Linked DNA regions of Duganella dendranthematis. The protein of the gene in region 1 interacts with the protein of each later gene in a pairwise test. Links are inferred from orthologs where the notes say so. Each region holds a gene or a part of one and is shown on either strand. Other genes may lie near its edges.

Evidence for each region.
Region 2: the proteins of HH213_RS03405 (region 1) and cheA interact in binary tests that used the Escherichia coli proteins (3 or more experiments, as listed by UniProt). The link is inferred for Duganella dendranthematis from one-to-one orthologs.

Annotation. Positions count from the first base shown.
Region 1 is NZ_CP051684.1:715,375-725,664, forward strand. What follows is about bases 4,927-7,824. They hold HH213_RS03405 (methyl-accepting chemotaxis protein), read right to left. Parts: upstream 7,303-7,824; coding sequence 5,551-7,302; downstream 4,927-5,550. Other genes in these bases: HH213_RS03395 (efflux transporter outer membrane subunit), read left to right, coding at 4,927-4,936; HH213_RS03400 (Dps family protein), read left to right, coding at 5,017-5,502; HH213_RS03410 (MFS transporter), read left to right, coding at 7,583-7,824. In the rest of the region: HH213_RS03385 (efflux RND transporter permease subunit), read left to right, coding at 1-2,374; HH213_RS03390 (efflux RND transporter periplasmic adaptor subunit), read left to right, coding at 2,364-3,518; more of HH213_RS03395, read left to right, coding at 3,515-4,926; more of HH213_RS03410, read left to right, coding at 7,825-8,827; HH213_RS03415 (hydrolase), read right to left, coding at 8,828-9,481; HH213_RS03420 (diguanylate cyclase domain-containing protein), read left to right, coding at 9,703-10,290. UniProt on the Escherichia coli protein: Receptor for the attractant L-aspartate and related amino and dicarboxylic acids. Tar also mediates taxis to the attractant maltose via an interaction with the periplasmic maltose binding protein. Tar mediates taxis away from the repellents cobalt and nickel.
Region 2 is NZ_CP051684.1:159,492-169,870, reverse strand. The notes cover bases 3,716-6,702. They hold cheA (chemotaxis protein CheA), read left to right. Parts: upstream 3,716-4,109; coding sequence 4,110-6,296; downstream 6,297-6,702. Other genes in these bases: HH213_RS00865 (chemotaxis protein CheW), read left to right, coding at 6,306-6,702; HH213_RS00875 (response regulator), read left to right, coding at 3,716-4,068. Also shown: flagellar transcriptional regulator FlhC, read left to right, coding at 1-290; HH213_RS00895 (class I SAM-dependent methyltransferase), read left to right, coding at 371-1,099; flagellar motor stator protein MotA, read left to right, coding at 1,230-2,090; flagellar motor protein MotB, read left to right, coding at 2,128-3,084; HH213_RS00880 (chemotaxis protein), read left to right, coding at 3,120-3,668; more of HH213_RS00875, read left to right, coding at 3,703-3,715; more of HH213_RS00865, read left to right, coding at 6,703-6,803; HH213_RS00860 (methyl-accepting chemotaxis protein), read left to right, coding at 6,938-8,686; HH213_RS00855 (CheR family methyltransferase), read left to right, coding at 8,796-9,659; chemoreceptor glutamine deamidase CheD, read left to right, coding at 9,669-10,265; HH213_RS00845 (protein-glutamate methylesterase/protein-glutamine glutaminase), read left to right, coding at 10,285-10,379. UniProt on the Escherichia coli protein: Involved in the transmission of sensory signals from the chemoreceptors to the flagellar motors. CheA is autophosphorylated; it can transfer its phosphate group to either CheB or CheY.

The DNA.
Region 1 (10,290 bases):
GATGTCGGTGCTGAAGAATGGTTCGACCTCGACGCTGGCAATTGTTGACGGCATCCGCAACAAGATCGACACGCTGAAATCCGGCTGGCCGGAAGCGCTGAAAGTCACACCGATCAATGACCAGTCCGTGTTCGTGCGCGCTGCCATCAAAGGCGTGGCCTCGGAAGGCGTGATCGCCGCTGCGTTGACCAGCCTGATGATCCTGCTGTTCCTCGGAAGCTGGCGCTCGACGATTATTATTGCGGTATCGATTCCGCTGTCGATTCTCGGCTCCATCATCGCCCTGTCGGCCATCGGCGAATCGCTCAACCTGATGACCCTGGGCGGCCTGGCGCTGGCCGTGGGTATCCTGGTCGATGATGCGACCGTCACCATCGAAAACATCAACTGGCACCTGGAACAAGGCAAGCCGGTTGAAACCTCGATCATGGACGGCGCGGCGCAGATCGCCACCCCGGCTTTCGTCTCGCTGCTGTGTATCTGTATCGTGTTCGTGCCGATGTTCTTCCTGGACGGCGTGTCGCGCTTCCTGTTCGTGCCGATGGCCGAGGCGGTGATCTTCGCAATGATCTTCTCGTTCCTGCTGTCGCGTACCCTGGTGCCGACCATGGCCAACTACCTGCTGAAGGCGCACGATACCGGCGAAGGCCATGCCCACGGCCACCACGGCGCGGCCACCCTGCCGCCATCGCGCAATCCACTGGTCAACTTCCAGCGCGCCTTCGAAGCCCGCTTCGAGCGCCTGCGCGCCGGTTACTACGGCATCCTGGAATCGGCCATCGGCAGCCGTCCGAAGTTCATCATCGGCTTCATGGTGGTGGTGTTGGCGTCGTTTGCACTGGTGCCTTTCCTGGGCAGTAACTTCTTCCCATCGGTCGACTCCGGTCAAGTGCTGCTGCACGTGCGCGTGCCGGTCGGCACCCGGATCGAGGAAACCGCAGCCCGCTTCGCCCACATCGAGCAAGCCATCCGCCGCGTGATCCCGTCCAAGGAAATCGTCACCCTGACCGACAACATCGGCATGCCGGCCAGCTCGATCAATATGGTGTACAACAACACCGGCATGATGGGCACCCAGGACGGCGACTTCCAGATCGCGCTGGGCGAGGATCATGCGCCGACCGCCGAGTACGTGCGCAAGCTGCGCAAGGTGCTGCCGGAAGAATTCCCGGACACCACGTTCTCGTTCCCGCCAGCCGACATCGTCGGCCAGATCCTGAACTTCGGTTCGCCGGCGCCGATCGATATCCAGATCCGCGGCGCCAAGATCGATGACAACTACGTCTACGCTGACAAGCTGCTGAAACGCATTCGCGCCATCAAGGGCGTGGCCGACGCCCGCATCCAGCAGTCGAACAAGGCGCCGGTGTTCAACGTCGACCTCGACCGTACCCAGGCGCAGCAGCTGGGCCTGAACACGCGCGACATCACCAACAGCATGGTGGTCAACCTGGCCGGTTCGTCGCAGGTAGCGCCGACCTTCTGGCTCAATCCCGCCAACGGCGTCAGCTATCCGATCGTCATGCAGACCCCGCAACCGCAGCTGGATTCGCTGACCGCGCTGGCCAACCTGCCGGTCGGTAACGGCACCTCCACCGGCACCGCTACCTTAGGCGGCGTCGCCCGCTTCCAGCGCGGCACCGCGTCGGCGCTGGTCAGCCAGTACGATATTTCGCCGATGGTGCAGATCTACGCCACCACCCAGGACCGTGACCTCGGCGCCGTCGCCAAGGACATCAACAAGGTGCTGGAAGAAACCAAGGCCGAACTGCCGAAAGGTTCGTCGGCGCAGATGCTGGGCCAGGTGAAAACCATGGACCGCGCCTTCTCCGGCCTGCTGTTCGGCCTGCTGGGCGCCGTGGTGCTGATTTACTTCCTGATCGTGGTCAACTTCCAGTCGTGGCTGGACCCGGCCGTGATCGTCTCGGCGCTGCCGGCCGCCCTGGCCGGTATCGTCTGGATGCTGTTCGCCACCAATACCACGCTGTCGGTGCCGGCGCTGACCGGGGCCATCATGTGTATGGGTGTGGCCACCGCCAACTCGGTGCTGGTGATCTCGTTTGCCCGTGAACGGCTGGAAGAACTGGGCGACGCCACCGCCGCCGCGCTGGAAGCCGGCTCGGTCCGCTTCCGTCCGGTGCTGATGACGGCGCTGTCGATGATCATCGGCATGCTGCCGATGGCCCTGGGCCTGGGCGATGGCGGCGAGCAGAATGCGCCGCTGGGCCGCGCCGTGATCGGCGGCCTGATCTTCGCGACCACCGCCACGCTGCTGTTCGTGCCGGTTGTGTTCAGCCTGGTGCATCGGAAGCATGCGCCGAAATCCCAATCCAACGACCAACCTATTTCCGGAGCACCTGTCCATGCAAACTAAAACTACTCGTATGGGTCACAAGCCGCTGGCCCTGGGTCTGATCGTGCTTGCCGTCGCCCTGGTGGCGGCCGGCGTGATAAGCCGCCGCTCGGTCGCCGAGCAAGTCAACGAAGCCAGCGCACCGCTGGTGCCGATGGTTAGCGTGCTGGCCGTCAAGCCGATCAGCGGCGCGCCGCTGGAACTGCCGGCCCGCATCGAAGCGTGGCAACGCGCACCGATCTATGCCCGCGTCAGCGGCTACCTGAAAAGCTGGAGCGTCGACATCGGCGCGCCGGTCAAGGCCGGCCAGCAACTGGCCGACATCGAAACGCCCGACCTCGACCAGCAACTGCTGCAAGCCAAGGCCGAACTGGCCAGCGCGCGCAGCAACCTGACGCTGGCCGCCAGCACCGCCAAGCGCTGGCAGGGTCTGCTGACGGCGGACGCCGTGTCGCGCCAGGAAGCGGACGAGAAAGCCGGCGACCTGGCCGCCAAGCAGGCCGCCGTCAGCGCCATGCAGGCCAATGTCGACCGCGTGCAATCGCTGCAGCGCTACACCCGCCTGGTGGCGCCGTTCGACGGCGTGGTGACCACCCGCAACACCGATGTCGGCGCGCTGATCAGCGTCGGCGGTGCGCCGGGCACGGAACTGTTCGTGGTGTCCGACATCAGCCGCCTGCGCGTCTACGTCAACGTGCCGCAACGCCAGATCGCCGCCATCAAGGTCGGCGACAAGGCCGAGCTGACCGTGCCGGAACGTCCGGGCAAGACCTTCGTCGCCACCGTGCAGTCGCTGTCGCAGTCGATCAATGTCAGTTCCGGCGCCATGCTGGTGCAGCTGAGCGTGCAGAACGACAGCCACGACCTGCTGCCGGGCGGTTACGCCTCGCTGCACTTCGACGCGCCGCTGACCAGCAACGCGCTGAGCATCCCGCCAAGCGCGCTGATCTTCAACAAGGCCGGCACCCAGGTCGCGACGCTGGGCAAGGATAACCATGTGGTAGTGAAAACCATCACCGTTGGCCGCGACCTCGGCAATGTGCTGGAAATCGCCTCCGGCCTCGATAGCAACGACCAGGTGATCGCCAATCCGCCGGACGGCGTCGCCACCGGCGATGTGGTCCGCGTTGCCGCCGCTGCTACTAACTCCAAGGCCAAGCTGTGAAGATCTTTAATCCCGCTCCCCTCGCTTTGGCCGTGACGCTGGCGTTGGCCTTGAGCGCCTGCGCCGACGCTCCGGTTCAGGCTCCGCCGGCGGTGCCGCTGGCCGACGCTTTCCGCGACCTGCCGCCCGGCTGGGCCGACGCCAACGCCAAGGCGCCGCAACTGCCCGCCGACTGGTGGAAAATGTACGGCGACCAGCAACTCGACCAGCTGCAACAACAGCTGCTGGATAACAGCCCCGACCTGGCCAGCGCGCTGGCGCGCTACCTGCAGGCGCAGGCCGCCACCAATACGCTGCGGGCGGCGCAATCGCCGACCCTGGGCGCCTCGCTCAACGGCCAGCGCGACCGCCAGTCCGACCTCAAGCCGCTGCGCGGCGCCACCTCGCCGGCTGAATACAACAGCGGCACGCTGCAATTCGATCTCGGCTACGAAGTCGACCTGTGGGGCCGCATCAGCAAGCAGGTCAGCGCTGGCGTGGCGCAGGAACGCGCCGCCAATGCCGATCTGGCAGCGGCCCGCCTGTCGCTGCAAATCCAGCTGGCCGACACGCTGCTGGCCCTGCGCGGCGCCGATGCCGACCTCAAGCTGCTGCGCGAAACCGAAGTGGCCTACCAGCGCCAGGCCGACCTGATCAACCGCCGGCATGAAGGCGGCAGCGCCTCCGGCCTGGACCTGGCCCGCGCCGAGACCCAGCTGGAATCGACCCGCTCGCTGCTGCGTCAGCGCCAGGCCCAGCGCAATGTGCAGGAACACGCGATCGCCGCACTGGTCGGCGCCAACGCCGCCAGCTTCACGCTGGCGCCGAACGACGTCAGCTTCGTGACGCCGGCGCTGCCGGTCGGCCTGCCGTCGCAATTGCTGCAACGCCGTCCCGACATCGCCGCAGCGGCGCTGCGCGTGGCGGCCGCCAGCGACCAGGTCGGCGTGGCGCGCACCGCGCTGTTCCCGTCGCTGACGCTGAACGCGTCGGGTGGTTTCCAGTCGAGCGACTTCGGCCGCTTTGCCCAGGCTTCCAACCTGTTCTGGGCAGTCGGTCCGTCGCTGGCCGTCAGCCTGCTGGATGGCGGCCGCCGCAAGGCGCAGATCGCCAATGCCGAGGCACAGCTGGATGAAGCCGGCGCGCGCTACCGTTCGGTGGTGCTGACCGCCTTCCAGCAGGTCGAAGACCAGCTGTCGCTGCTGACCAACTACGACGAAGCGTCCAAGTCCGACCATCTGGCCGCCACCGCCGCCCAGCGCGCGCTGGACCTGGCCAAGAAGCGTTACGACGAAGGCGCGGCCAGCTACCTGGAAGTGGTGACGGCGCAAACCGCCTACCTGCAATCGGCGCGCAGCGAACTGGACCTGACCACCCGCTACCGCCAGGCCGGCGTGCAGCTGGTCAAGGCCATCGGCGGCGGCTGGACCGCAGGTTAAGCGGGATCTGGCTAGCGGGGCAGGCAGAATCGCCGTCATGGCGCTACAATGGATGAGTTAACGACTAATCAAGGAGCTCCATGATGGCGAAAGCAATGAAGATCGATATCGGCCTGTCCGATAAAAGCCGTGCGAAAATCGCGGCTGGCCTGTCCGGCCTGCTGGCCGACAGCTACACGCTGTACCTGATGACCCACAACTTCCACTGGAACGTCAAAGGTCCGATGTTCAACTCGCTGCACCAGATGTTCATGACGCAGTACACCGAACAATGGGCGGCGCTGGACCAGATCGCCGAGCGCATCCGTGCGCTGGGCTACCCGGCGCCGGGCACCTACGCCCAGTTCGCCAAGCTGGCCACCATCAAGGAAGTCGACGGTGTGCCGGTCGCGCTGGACATGGTGCGTCACTTGGTCGAAGCGCAGGAAGCCACCGCCCGCACCGCGCGCAAGCTGCTGCCGGTGGTCGACGAGTGCGACGACCAGCCGACCGCCGACCTGCTGACCCAGCGTCTGGACGTGCACGAGAAAACCGCGTGGATGTTGCGCAGCCTGCTGGAAGAATAAACCTTTCGTACCTTAGCAAAAGGGGCCGCATGCGGCCCCTTTTTTCATTTAGAACTCTTCCCACTCCTGGCTGTTATCGGCCGGCGCCTTGCGCGGCGCCGACGACGCTGGCGCGGCTGCCTTGGCCGCCGCCTTGGCTACCGGCTTGCTCGCCAGTTTTAGCGCCGGTTTGCGTGGCGCCGCAGCGGCCGGGGCCGCCGCCGTTGCCCGCGCCGCCGGCCGGGCAGTCGAGATCTTGCGGGCTGCGATATTGCCGCCTTCCACCTGGAACACCGCCACCATCTCGGCCAGCTTGACGGCCTGCTCCTGCATCGCTTGCGATGCCGCCGCCGCCTGTTCCACCAGCGCCGCATTCTGCTGCGTCACGGTATCCATCTCGGCCACTGCCGTATTGATCTGTTCGATGCCGATTTCCTGCTCGCGGCCTGCCGAGCTGATCTCGCTGATGATGTCGGTCACGCGCTTGACGCTGGTGACGATCTCTTCCATCGTGGTGCCGGCCTCGTTGACCAGCGCACTGCCGCTGCCGACCTTCTCCACCGAATCGGTAATCAGCGCCTTGATGTCCTTGGCGGCAGCGGCCGAGCGTTGCGCCAGATTGCGCACCTCGGTGGCGACCACCGCGAAGCCACGGCCTTGCTCACCGGCACGGGCCGCTTCCACGGCCGCATTCAGCGCCAGGATGTTGGTCTGGAAGGCGATGCCGTCGATGACGCCGATGATGTCGGCGATCTTGTCGGACGATTCGGTAATCGAGCCCATGGTGCCGATCACGCGGCTGACCAGCTCGCCACCCTTGATGGCAATGTCGGACGCCGACGACGCCAGCGTATTGGCCTGGCGCGCATTATCGGAATTCTGGCGTACGGTCGAGGTCAGCTCTTCCAGCGACGACGCCGTCTCTTCCAGGCTGGCGGCCTGCTGCTCGGTGCGGCGCGACAGGTCGAGGTTGCCGGCGGCGATTTCGCTGGACGCGGTGGCGATCGCATCGCTGCCTTCGCGCACGCTGCGCACGGTGTCGGCCAGCCGCTCCTGCATCGCGCCCAGGCCTTCCATCATCGCCCCCATCTCATCCTTGCGGCCATGCTCGATGCGATTGGCCAAGTTGCCGTCCGCCATCGCGTTGAACAGCGTCAGCGCCTGGTTCAGCGGCCCCATGACCGCGCGCAGCAGCAGCAAGCCGGAGAACGCCGCCAGCGCGATGCCGATCACGATGGCGACAATCGCCAGCGTCAGGTTGCGCTGGTAGGCGGCCTGGCTGGCTTCATACTGATCGGTAGTCGACTTCAGCTGGTAGGTGGTGAGCTTTTCCGAGCTGTCCGTGTACAGGCGGAACAGACGCGTGACCTCGCTCAGCATCATGCGGTCGATCTCGGGCTTGTTCTTGTCGGTGATGGCCTTGATGGCAACCAGAATACCCTGCTTGATCAGCGCCTCGCGCTGCGCCGCGACCTGGTCGGCCAGCGCCTTTTCGCCCTCGCCGAATGGCAGCGAATAGTAAGTCTTCCACAGCTTGTCGCTGTTGTCGATGAAGTCCTGGGTGCGCTTGAGCGTCTCCGGCACGTTGGCCGCGTCCGGCGCCATGGCGATGCGGTCCAGCGACAGGCGCGCGCGGTCGATCTGGATCTGCGCTTCATAAATTGCCTTCATCGACACCATCGCATTGCTGTTGACATCTTTCAGCACATCGTTGGATGTATGCAACGCCTGGATGCCGCGCACGCCGATGAAAATAATGAGAAGTCCCAGCAAGGCCATGGTGCCGATCAGCCGGGTACGAATAGTCAGGTTAGCAAACATAATATTTTTCCAATCGAAAGAAAATCGATAGCTGTCCTATGAGGACATTGAGATCGCTAAATGAATTCGGACACGGCGGGGATGGGGCCGTAATAATAATGACGCACGCCCGGCAGGGGGTGGCATGGCGGCGGAGAATCGAGTGCAATCAGCTTAGCGGAATACTTTCCATATAACAAGTGATATCCATGGCGATCCTTTGGGGCGTGCCGGCCTCGTTACGTGACCATAGGCAATGAAATATACTGGCGCCTGTTTTTGGCTGATCAAGGTACAGGGCATGGAAACAAAACGCGCGGCGCTGGAGCGGCCATGGCTAATCGTGGTGCTGCTGGCGCTGGGGCAGATGATTTCCTTTGTCGACCGCACCAGCCTGTCGTCGGCACTGGCCGACCACGGGTTCATCAGTGAATTCGGACTGACCAGTGTCGAGCGCGGCTGGCTCAGTTCAGCCTTTTTCTGGTCGTATGGACTAGTGCAGCTGCCGATGGGCTGGGTCGTCGACCGCTACGGCGTCAAGTGGCCATACGCCATCTGCCTGGCCGTGTGGTGCATGACGGCGGCGGCCACCGGCCTGGTCGGCACACTGTGGGCGCTGATTCTGATGCGGCTGCTGATCGGCGCAGCCGAAGGCGTGGTGGTGCCGGCCACCTACCGCTACCTCGCCAACCACTTTGCCGAGCGTCAGCGCGGCACGGCGCTGGGCATCTTCTCGGTCGGCGGCAAGATGGGGCCGGCGCTGGGTGCGCCAATCGCCGCCTGGCTGATTGTGCATCACTCGTGGCAGCTGATGTTCATCGCCACCGGCCTGACTGGACTGCTGTGGCTGTGGCCGTGGCTGACGCAGGTGAAGAATGATTTTCCGTCGCCGCAAGAACTGGCGGTACGGGTGGAGCAAGCGGCGTCGGTGCCGCTGCGTAATCTGCTGGCCAGCCCGGTGATCTGGGGCGGCATGCTGAACAACTTCTGCTACGCCTACTTCTACATTTATTGCATGACGTGGATGCCGGCCTATTTGGTCGAGCAGCGCGGATTGACGCTGCAAAAATCCGGGCTCTACACCTTCTTCAGCTTTGCCGGCATCGCCGTGGTGGCGGCGCTGGCCGGCTGGAGCGCCGACCGCCTGATCGCGCGCGGTCACGACGCCGTACGGGTGCGCAAATGCTTCATCGTCGCCGGCTTCATCGGCGCCACTACCGTGCTGCTGGGCGCGTATGCCGACACGCTGCGCATGGCGCTGTTCTGGAATGTGGTGTCACTCTCGCTGCTGGGGCTGGTGACCGCCAACCACCTGGCGCTCAGCAAGCTGACACTGATCCCGCTGCCGGCGGTCGGCCTCAACACGGGCTTGCTGCAAGTCGCCACCAGCCTGGCGGGCGGCGTCTCGGCCAGCCTTTCCGGCTGGCTGCTGCACACCAGCGGCAGTTACACGCTATCGATGCAAGCCATCTTCCTGTTCCTGCTGCTGGGCGCCACCAGCACGCTGGTGCTATTTCGCCGCCAGTGGGCGCCCAAGATCCGCTGATTAGTGACCTTCAGCCGCGTTGAACATGGTTTTGGCGTAGATCAGGCCCAGGCCGTAGCCGCCGCCGTGGGCGATCGAGGTCGCTACGGTTTCGTTGTAGGTCTCGCCACGGGCCCAGTCGCGTTGCAGTTCCAGCAGGTATTGCAGCGAGGTCATCGGACGGGCGCCGGCCTGGATCATGCGGGCCACGGCGCGTTCATGCGCTTCGTCGGAGACGTCACCGCTGGCGTCGGTGATGACGTAGACTTCAAAGCCTTGGTCGAGTGCCGACAGCGCTGGGCCGACGATGCAGACCGAAGTCCACAGACCGGCCAGCACGATTTTGTCCTTGCCGATGGCGTTCACGCGCTCGGCGATGCGCGGGTCTTCCCAGGTATTCATGGTGGTGCGGTCAATCGCCACTTCGTCCGGGAACACGTCCTTGATTTCGTTGAAGATCGGGCCGGAGAACGATTTTTCCGCCACCGTGGTCAGGATGGTCGGCACCTTGAATTCCTTGGCCGCTTTCGACACCAGCGCCACGTTGTTGCGCAGCTGGACCGGGTCAATCGACTTGGTGGCAAACGACATCTGCGACTGGTGATCGATCAGGATCAGGGCGTGGTTAGTTGGGCTCAGCAGAGTTTGACCTGGTTTGGCGATGGCGGTTGGCATAATGTATTCTCCTAAAATTCAAAAATTTCGATATGGTGTTTAGCGCTGCGTTTTGCTGTGTGCCTTGCTGATGGAATGAATTATGCGGCAGCCATTCACAATCAGAAAGCGGAAAAGTTACCGCTCTATTATCGAAATTTTCGAAAGCCATCCGAACGCGGCCTTTCAGGCGACGGGGCTATACTGGGCTCCCTATTGCGCGGTGCAGGTCAGGAGCCCCGATGCGGCCGCTTTTCAGCTTCTTCCTCAGCTTTAAGTTCAAGATCAGCGCGCTGATCATTGCGCTGCTGCTGTTCGCCGGCATCGGCGCCGGCGGCATTTCGCTGTTGATTGCCGAATCCGAACTGCGCCAGATCCTCGCCCGCCAGGAACTGTCGCTGCTGACCGGCGCCGCAGCCTTCATCGACAACGACCTGCAAAACAAGCGCCAGTTGCTGAAAGCGCTGGGCGAGGAGATCAACGACCGCGGCCTGCCGCTGGCCGAGCTGCAGACCATGCTGGAGGCGCACGAAACGCTGCGCGACACTTTTTTCAACGTCAACGCTTTCGACCTGTCGGGCAACCTGGTCGCCAGCCTGCGCGACCGCAACGCCAGGCGCATCAATATCGCCGAACGCAAATATTTCCAGGACACGCTGCGCCTGCAGGAAGGCGTGATCTCGCCGCCGATCAAAAGCGCACTGTCTGGCCAGCCGGTGGTGGTGATTACCCAACCGTTGCGCGATGCCGATGGCAAGCTGATCGGCATCGTGCTAGGCGCCATCGACCTGCTACGGCCATCGTTCTCGGCCCAGCTGGATGCGCTGCGC
Region 2 (10,379 bases), 560 kb from region 1 along the record:
ACGCCGGCGCGACGGGCGTGGAAGCGGTGATGAAGGCTTACAAGCTGTACCTCGAACAAATGCCGCCGGAACCGGGCGAAGAGCCGCTGCTGTCGCTGACCCGTGCCTGGACCCTGGTGCGCTTCTTCAGCAGCAAAATGCTGGAAACCGCCCCGTGCGGCAAATGCCAAGGCAAATTCGTGGTCAACGCCATGGACCTGCATGGCAGCTACGTTTGCGGCCTGTGCCACATGCCGTCGCGCGCCGGCAAGACCAAAAAATCACGCGAAGTCGAGGCGCTGGCCGCCTAAGTCGTGCAATCGCGGGCATAATACGCCGCGTGAACTTACCTTCCTTGCAACGCATCGCCCGCGCACCCGCTGTACAGGCCATGCTGATCCAGTGCGGCGCCATGCCGCTCACGCTGGCCATCATTTATGTGATGGCCAGTTTTCGTTTCCCCGTCGATTATCTGACCGTGGCCGTGGTGCAGGGCCTGCTGGCGGCCGCGCTCACCTGGAAGCTGGCGCTGGCGGCCTGGTGGCGCGCGATCCAGTTGTTGTTTCCGCTGGCGGTGCTGGCCGCGCTGGCGCTGAGCCTGCCGTCGTGGCTGTTCGGCGCGGTGTTTTTGCTGCTGCTGGGCTGGTATTGGTCGACGTTCCGCACTCAGGTGCCGTATTACCCGTCCGGTCCGGCCGTGTGGGATGCGGTACGCCAGCTGCTGCCGGCCCGCCAGGGCGCTGCGCCACGTGTGATCGACATCGGCAGCGGCCTCGGTGGCCTGACCCTGTACCTGGCGCGGGTGCGGCCGGACGCCGACGTCGTCGGCATTGAACTGGCGCCGCTGCCGTGGCTGGTTAGCTGGCTGCGCGCCAGGCTCGGCGGCAGCCGTGCCCGCTTCCTGCGGGGCGACTACGAAAGCCTGGACTTTAGCCAGTTCGACATGGTATTTGCTTATCTGTCACCGGCCGCCATGTCCGGATTGTGGCACAAGGCGGCTGCTGAAATGTGTCCTGGTTCGATGCTTGTGAGCTATGAATTTGTCATTGAGGAAAGAACACCAGATAGCATCATTAGAGCCACAGAGCGCGAAATTCCCCTCTATATATGGTACTTTTAAGCATCATTTGACGTTATTCACTTGCCCGCCCCCCCTTAGTCAGGCTATTGTAGTTCTATATGTAAATTCTTGAAAAACCGGCCCACTTCGTCACAATTCGGCCGGTTTTCGCTCTGGGGAGTCAGAACACTTGTTAGTCATCATCGGATATGTAGTGGTCCTGCTTGGCGTGTTCGGCGGCTATGCCGCCAGCGGCGGGCACATGGCCGTGCTGATTCAGCCGCTGGAGCTGGTCATGATCGGCGGCGGCGCTGTCGGCGCCTTCCTGGTCGGTAACAACGGCAAGACCCTGAAAGCTACACTGGGTGCGATTCCGACCCTGTTCAAGGGCTCGCGCTACACCAAAGACCTGTACATGGAGCTAATGTCGCTGCTGTTCGACGTGCTGTCCAAGGTCCGCAAGGAAGGCCTGATGTCGATCGAAGGCGATATCGACAGCCCGGAGCAAAGCCCGCTGTTCAGCAAGTACCCGAGCGTGCTGGAAGACCATCACATCGTCGAATTCATGACCGATTACCTGCGCCTGATGGTGTCGGGGAATATGGATGCGTTCCAGATCGAGAACCTGATGGACATGGAGATCGAGACCCACCACCACGAGGGCGCCGCGCCGGCCCACGCCATCGCCAAGCTGGGCGACGGCATGCCGGCCTTCGGTATCGTGGCGGCGGTGATGGGCGTGGTGCACACCATGGAATCGGTAGGCTTGCCGCCGGCCGAGCTGGGTATCCTGATCGCCCACGCGCTGGTCGGTACCTTCCTCGGTATTCTGCTGGCCTACGGCTTCGTCGGTCCGCTGTCGAGCCTGCTGGAACAGAAGCTGGAAGAGTCGACCAAAATGTACCAGTGCGTGAAAGTCACGCTGTTGGCCAGCTTGAACGGCTACGCGCCGGCGCTGGCGGTGGAATTCGGCCGCAAGGTGCTGTACTCGACCGAGCGCCCGACCTTCAACGAGCTGGAAGACCACATCAAGAAATCCAAGTCGAAGTAAGCCATGCCGCGCAATTTCACTAGTTTAAGGATGAATCATGGCTGAAGAGGGCTTGCGGCCGATTATCGTCAAGCGCATCAAGAAGGGCGGCGGCGGTCACCACGGCGGCGCCTGGAAGATCGCGTATGCCGACTTCGTGACGGCGATGATGGCGTTCTTCCTGCTGATGTGGCTGCTGGGTTCGACCACCAAGGGCGACCTCAACGGCATTTCCGAATACTTCAAGACGCCGCTGAAGGTGGCGATGGCGGGCGGTTCCGGCAGCGGCGACAGCTCGTCGGTGATCAAGGGCGGCGGCAAGGACTTGACCCGTACCGACGGCCAGGTCAAGGCCAGCGACGACCCGCAGGTCAAGAAGACCTATAACCTGACGGCCGCCAAGGCCGCCATGGAAGCGGAAGAAAACCAGCGCCTGAAAGCGCTCAAGGAACGCATCGAGAACAAGATCGAGGCCAACCCGCTGCTGAAGAAATACAAGGACCAGCTGCTGCTCGACATCACCAGCGAGGGGCTGCGGATCCAGATCGTCGACGAGCAGAACCGGCCGATGTTCGCGCTGGCCAAGGCTGAGCTGCAACCGTACACCAAGGACATCCTGCACGAGATCGGCTTCGTGCTGAATGACGTGCCGAATCGCATCAGCCTGTCCGGCCACACCGATTCGACGCCGTATATGAGCGACGCCGGCTACAGCAATTGGGAATTGTCGGCCGACCGCGCCAACGCTTCGCGCCGCGAGCTGATCGTCGGCGGCATGCAGGATGCCAAGGTCTTGCGCGTGGTCGGGCTGGCCTCGGCCATCAACCTCGACAAGGCCGACCCGTTCAATCCGATCAACCGCCGCATCAGCATCGTCGTCATGAACCGCAAGGCCGAAGACAATGTGCTGCGCGACGGCCGCAAGATCGAGGTCGGCGACGCCGAGGATGCTGCCGAGATCGCCCCCGCAGCGGCGGCCCAGGGTAAGCCGTCCGGCCCGCCGGTGCGCAAATAAGCCAGTAGAAGTAAACAGAAGTAAACGAGACTGTTATGACGAGAAAAAAAATTCTGGGGTCCCACGTCAAGCGCCTGCTGTCCGGCGTGGCTGACCACGGTCGCCGGCATCTGACCGAAGTCGAGACCGACCTGATCCAGACCGGCCTGCTGCTGGAGGAAGCGATTGAAAAGCTGTCCTTCAACTTCATGGCGATCCATAAGACGGTGGAGGCCGAGCAGGCCACCATCCAGCTGCTGCTGCAAGGCGGCACCGCGACCCCCGAGCAGCGCGCCCAGCTGGAGGCGCTGCAAGGCCAGGTCGGCGGCTATGTGAACGCCGCCATCACCAGCCTGCAATTCCAGGACATGACCAGCCAGTTGCTGGACCGCACGCTGAAACGCGTGACCGGCTTGCGCGAGTTCCTCGGCACGCTGGGCGCCCATGGCGACGAGATGCTGCCCGAGAGCGACAACGAACAGATCGTCGAGCTGCTGGGCAAGGTCAGCATGGCGCTGGCGATACAGAGTTTGGAATTGCGCAGCGTGTTGCGCAAAGCAGTCAGTCAGCAACACCTGGAGAGCGGCGACATCGAGCTGTTCTAACAACTATATAACGTGATTTACAAGAGAGATAAAGATGGCCAAGACTATACTTGCAGTTGATGATTCCAGCTCCCTGCGCCAGATGGTGGCGTTCAGCCTGAAGGCGGCCGGCTACCAGGTGGTGGAGGCGGTGGACGGCCAGGAAGGCCTGGAAAAAGCCAAGCTGCAGAACGTCGACCTGGTGCTGACCGACCAGAATATGCCGCGCATGGACGGCCTGCAACTGATCAAGCTGCTGCGCGAGCTGCCGAGCTACGCCAAGACTCCCATCCTGATGCTGACCACCGAATCGTCCGACGAGATGAAGGCCAAGGGCCGCGCCGCCGGCGCCAATGGCTGGCTGGTCAAACCTTTCGATCCGCAGCGGCTGATCGAAGTCGTCAAAAAGGTCATCGGCTGATAAGGCGTCATGATGCGAAGCGAACGTAACGGAGTATCCCCATGACCATCGATATAAGCCAGTTTTATCAGGTCTTTTTCGATGAGGCCGAGGAGCTGCTGGCTGAAATGGAGCGGCTGCTGCTGGCCGTCGATCTGGACGCCCCCGATGCCGAGGATCTGAACGCGATCTTCCGCACCGCCCACTCGGTCAAGGGCGGCGCCTCCACGTTTGGCGTGACCGACATGAGCGAAATCACGCACGTGCTGGAAACCCTGCTGGACCGCATCCGCAAAGGCGAGATGGCGTTGACCGGCGAACACGTGGACGCCTTCCTGGCCGCCAAGGACATCCTCAAAATGCAGCTGGACGGTCACCGTCTCGGCAGCGCGGTCGATCAGGACGCGGTCGGCAATGTGCGCATGATGCTGCAATCGCTGGCGCAGGACGTGCCGGTGGTGGCGCTGGCGCCGGTCGCGCCGGCCTACAATGCGGTCGAAACCAAGGTGGTCGATCACAGCGGCGGCCGCCGCTACCGCCTGGAACTGCCGGCCATGCCGCACCGCGAGGTGCAGGCGCTGGGCGAGGAACTGGGCCTGATGGGCCACGTCTCGATCACGCCGCTGGACAAGGACCGCAACGCCATGCTGGTCACCACGCATGAGAGCCTGGACGACGTGATCGCCATCTGCTCCTTCGTGCTCAATCCGGACGACATGATCGTCACCGAACTGCCGGCGCTGGACGACGCGCAGGCGGCAAAGGAACGGGCCGCGCGCAATCAGGTCGAGGCTGACCTCGGCTACGGTTTCTTCGACACTACCGAACTCAAGCCCGCCGCCGCCGGCGAGGGCTATGGCTTCTTCCAGCCGCTGGACGAAATCCGCGCCAACGCCGCCGCCGGCAGCGAAGACGCACAAGGTTACGGCTTCTTCCAGCCGGTCGAACAGATCCGCGCCGCCGCCGGCATCGTGATCGAAACGCCGCCGGAAGAAGAGAAGAAAGTCGTCAAGAAGGAAGAGAAGGAAAAAGAGAAGGCACCTGCCCACGCCGGCGCCGAGTCGGCCTCGATCCGCGTCTCGATCGAGAAGGTCGACCAGCTGATCAATCTGGTTGGCGAACTGGTCATCACGCAGGCGATGATCGAACAGCGCGTCGATACGCTCGACCCGATGGTGCACGAGCGCCTGCTCAACAGCGTCGGCCAGCTGACCCGCAATACCCGCGACCTGCAGGAAGCGGTGATGTCGATCCGCATGATGCCGATGGACTTCGTGTTCTCGCGCTTCCCGCGCATGGTGCGCGACCTGGCGCACAAGCTGGGCAAGAAGGTCGATTTCATCACCAACGGCGCCGCCACCGAACTGGACAAGGGCCTGATCGAGCGCATCGTCGATCCGCTGACGCACCTGGTGCGCAACTCGATCGACCACGGCATCGAAATGCCGGAAGTGCGGCGCGCCGGCGGCAAGAGCGATGCCGGCCGGCTGTTCCTGTCGGCTTCTCACCAGGGCGGCAACATCATCATCGAAGTATCGGATGATGGCGGCGGCTTGAACCGCGAGCGCATCCTGGCCAAGGCCGAACAGAACGGCCTGCCGGTAACGGAAAACATGAGCGACGCCGAAGTCTGGCAGCTGATCTTCGCGCCGGGCTTCTCGACCGCCGACGTGGTCACCGACGTGTCGGGACGCGGCGTCGGCATGGACGTGGTCAAGCGTAATATCACCGCCATGGGCGGCGTGGTCGACATCCGCTCGGCCAAGGGCTTCGGCACCACCATCTCGATTTCGCTGCCGTTGACGCTGGCGATTCTGGATGGCATGTCGATCCGCGTCGGCGACGAGATTTACATCTTGCCGCTGGGCTTCGTGATCGAATCGCTGCAGCCGGTGCCGGAAGACGTCAAGGAAATCAGTGGCAAGGGCCGCGTCATCAAGGTGCGCGGCGAGTACCTGCCGCTGGTGCCGCTGCACCAGATGTTCGACATCGCGCCGCGCTTTACCGACCCGTGCCAAGGCATCGTCATCATCGTCGAGACCGACGGCCGCAAGGCTGGCCTGTTCGTCGACGACCTGGTCGGCCAGCAGCAGGTGGTGGTCAAGAACCTGGAATCCAATTACCGCAAAGTAGCCGGCATTTCCGGCGCAACCATCCTGGGTGACGGCGGCGTATCGCTGATCCTGGATGTAGCCGCGCTGATACGCTCGTCGCGCCAGTTGGCCGACGAATCGATTTTTTCTTCATAGGGGGCCATCATGGCAGAGATCCAATCCAACGTCGCACAGGCCAACGAAATCGCCGGCCACGAATACCTGGCCTTCAAGCTTGGTACGGAAGAGTACGGCATCGACATCCTGAAGGTGCAGGAAATCCGCGGCTACGAAGCGGTGACCCGCATCGCCAACGCGCCTGAATTCATCAAGGGCGTGATCAATCTGCGCGGCATCATCATTCCGGTGGTGGACATGCGCATCAAGTTCCACCTCGGCGATCCGGTGTATGACCAGTTCACCGTGGTCATCATCCTCAACATCAACGGCCGCATCGTCGGCATGGTGGTGGACTCGGTGTCGGACGTGACCACGCTGACCCCGGAACAAGTGAAGCCGGCGCCGGAAATGGGCACCGCCTTCAGCACCGACTATATGATCGGCCTCGGCACCATCGACGAGCGCATGCTGATCCTGGTTAACATCGACAAGCTGATGTCCAGCCCGGAAATGGGCTTGATGGACCAGCTGGCGGCCGCTTGAGTGACCAACACTTAGCCTAGCCCGCCCCGCCGGCGCCTCAACCCCGCGCCGGCACCTTGCAGTACACGGACGTGTCCCAAAAAGAAGGACGCGCCGCCACACGACGATAGAGCACAGACAGAGGGGAGTACCACATGAACTTACGCGACTTCAAGATCGGCGCACGGCTGCGCATCGGTTTCGGCATTATTTTGCTGATCCTGGTGGCCATCGTGCTGATGACCAACTACCTGAATTACAGCAACAAGAGCAAGCTGACCAGCGGGTTGGAAACCGCGACGGCCAAGAACCTGCAGGCCGACGTGATGAAGAGCGCGATGCTGGAAACCGGCATCGCCATGCGTAACATCGGCCTGCAATCGGACGTCAGTCTGATGCAGAAGGAAGAGCAGAAAGTGAAAGACCAGCGCGCCCGCTACGAGAAAGCGCTGGCCGACCTCAAGGCGCTGGGCCTGAACGACAACGAGAAGAAAGTGCTGGCCGACATCAGCGTGCTGGACGCCGACACCAACACCGCCTTCAAGGAAGCCATCGGCCAGATTCTGGCATTTAACAGCGAGGGCGGCGCCAAGGTGATTTCCGGCCGCATCGATCCGCTCAATACGCAGACGCTGGTGCAGATCAACAAGCTGGTCGCCATGCAGCGCGCCAACGCCGAGGAAGTGATGGACAGCTCGGTCACCTCGGACCGCGGCCTGATGGTGGTGCTGTTCGTGCTGGGCGGCGTGGCGGTGGCGCTGGGCGTGGTGTGCGCGACGATCATCACCCGTTCGATCACGGTGCCGTTGTCGGGCGCGGTGGAAGTGGCGCAGAAAGTGGCCAGCGGCGAGTTGACCTCCGACGTGCAGGTCACCGGCCAGGATGAAACCAGCGAACTGTTGCAGGCGCTGAAGGATATGAACGAAAGCCTGGCCAAGACGGTGGGCGATGTGCGCACCGGTACTGAATTGATTTCGACGGCGTCGCAGGAAATCGCTTCCGGCAATGCCGACCTGTCGGCCCGTACCGAATCGCAGGCCAGTTCGCTGGAAGAAACGGCGTCGTCGATGGAAGAACTGACCTCGACCGTCAAGCAGAATGCCGACAATGCGCGCCAGGCCAACCAGCTGGCCGTGTCGGCGTCATCGGTTGCGGAGAAGGGCGGCACCGTGGTGTCGCAGGTGGTACAGACCATGGGGTCGATCACCGAATCGTCACGCAAGATCGCCGACATTATTTCGGTGATTGACGGTATCGCTTTCCAGACCAACATCCTGGCGCTGAATGCGGCGGTGGAAGCGGCCCGTGCTGGTGAGCAGGGCCGTGGCTTCGCCGTGGTGGCGTCGGAAGTGCGCAACCTGGCGCAGCGCTCGGCCGGTGCGGCCAAGGAAATCAAGGAACTGATCACCGACTCGGTGGACAAGGTCGATGCCGGTAGCAAGCTGGTGGACGAAGCCGGTCAGACCATGGACCTGATCGTGACGTCGATTCGCCAGGTGGCCGACATCATGGGCGAGATTACCGCCGCCACCCAGGAACAGAGCAATGGCATCGAGGAAGTCAATCAGGCGATTTCGCAGATGGACGAGATGACGCAGCAGAATGCGGCCCTGGTGGAAGAGGCGGCTGCGGCAGCGGAAAGCATGCAGGAGCAGGCCGAGTTGCTGTCGCAGGCGGTCAGCATCTTCAAGCTGTCGCATGACACGGCGGTGCGCCGCGCACCGACTCCGGCGCCGCAGCGCGCTGTGGTCAAGCCGGCCGCCGCGCCGAAACGCGCAGCCATTGCCGCCGCATCGCGTCCGGCATCGGCGCCAGCGCCAGCACCGACCGCTGCCGCGCGTCCGGCCGCGCCGAAGAAAACCACAGCGGCGTCCTCGGGCGCCGACGAGTGGGAAGAATTTTAAGTGGTCGTCGCACTCGCGCATGCGGGTGCCCATGCTGAGTATGGGTTCCCGCCTGCGCGGGAATGACGGCGGGCATTGTTAGTAAGCAGTACCAGAGAAGGGTTAACATATGCCGCAAAGCAAAGACACGGTCAAGGAATTTGACTTCAACGCGCGCGACTTCGAACGCGTACGCGGACTGATCTACAAACGCGCCGGCATCTCGCTGGCCGACAGCAAGCAGGAGATGGTTTACAGCCGTCTGGCCCGCCGGCTGCGCGCCACCGGCATCGATTCCTTCGCCAAATACCTGGACGACCTGGAAGCCGGCCGCCTGGGCGAAGAGTGGGAATCGTTCACCAACGCCCTGACCACCAACCTGACCTCGTTCTTCCGCGAAGCGCATCACTTCCCGCTGCTGGCCGACCACGTCAAGGGCAAGCGCGAGCCGCTGACCATCTGGTGTTCCGCCAGCTCCACCGGCGAAGAGCCGTACTCGATCGCCATGACGGTGTGCGAAGCGTTCAACACGCTGACGCCGAACGTGCAGATCGTCGCCACCGATATCGATACCAATGTGCTGGCGACCGCCGCCAACGGCGTCTACGGCATGGACCGGCTGGACAAGATGTCGCCCGAACGCCAGCGCCGCTTCTTCCTCAAAGGCAAGGGCGACCGCGAAGGTATGGCACGCGTGCGGCCTGAACTGCGGAATATGATAACGTTCAAGCAGTTGAACTTGTTGGCGGACAGCTGGCCGATCAGCGGCCAGTTCGACGCCATTTTCTGCCGCAACGTGATGATTTACTTTGACAAGGCCACCCAGCGCAAGATTCTGTCGCGCTTCGTGCCGCTGATGAAGCCGGATGCGCTGCTGTTTGCGGGGCACTCGGAGAATTTCCTGTATGTCTCGGAGTCGTTGAAACTGCGCGGCAAGACCGTCTACGAATTGGACGATACCGCTGCGGCCCGTAAAGCACCGCAACGCACATGAGAATAAAACATGGACCTCGAACAATTTGCCACGAACGTCTATTTTGACCGCACGTTCGACTGCCAGGCCGCCAAGATTCTGCCCGGTGAGTATTACTTCACCAACAAGGACATGCTGATCGTCACCGTGCTCGGTTCGTGCGTGTCGGCCTGCATCCGTGACCGTGTCACCGGCCTGGGCGGCATGAACCACTTCATGCTGCCGGACGGCGGCGGCGACGGCAGCCCGGTATCGGCCTCGGCGCGCTATGGCACCTACGCGATGGAAATCCTGATCAATGATTTGCTGAAGGCCGGCGCCCGGCGCGAAAACCTGGAAGCCAAGGTATTCGGTGGCGGCGCGGTGCTGAAGGGCTTCACCGCCATCAACGTCGGCGAACGCAACGCCGCCTTCGTGCTGAACTTCCTCAAGGTGGAAAAAATCCGCGTGGTGGCGGAAGATCTGAACGACATCTACCCGCGCAAAGTGTATTTCTTCCCGCGCACCGGCAAGGTGTTGGTCAAGAAACTGATGCAGAGCCATAACGATACGTTGGTCAAGCGGGAAATCGAATATGCCAGCCGCCTCAAGGTGGCGCCGGTGGGTGGCGAAATCGATCTGTTTTAAATAACAAGAAAGCCTTTTTATGAAGATCAAAGTCCTGGTGTGCGACGACTCCGCACTGATACGCAGCGTGATGAGCGAGATCATCAACTCGCAACCCGACATGGAAGTGGTGGG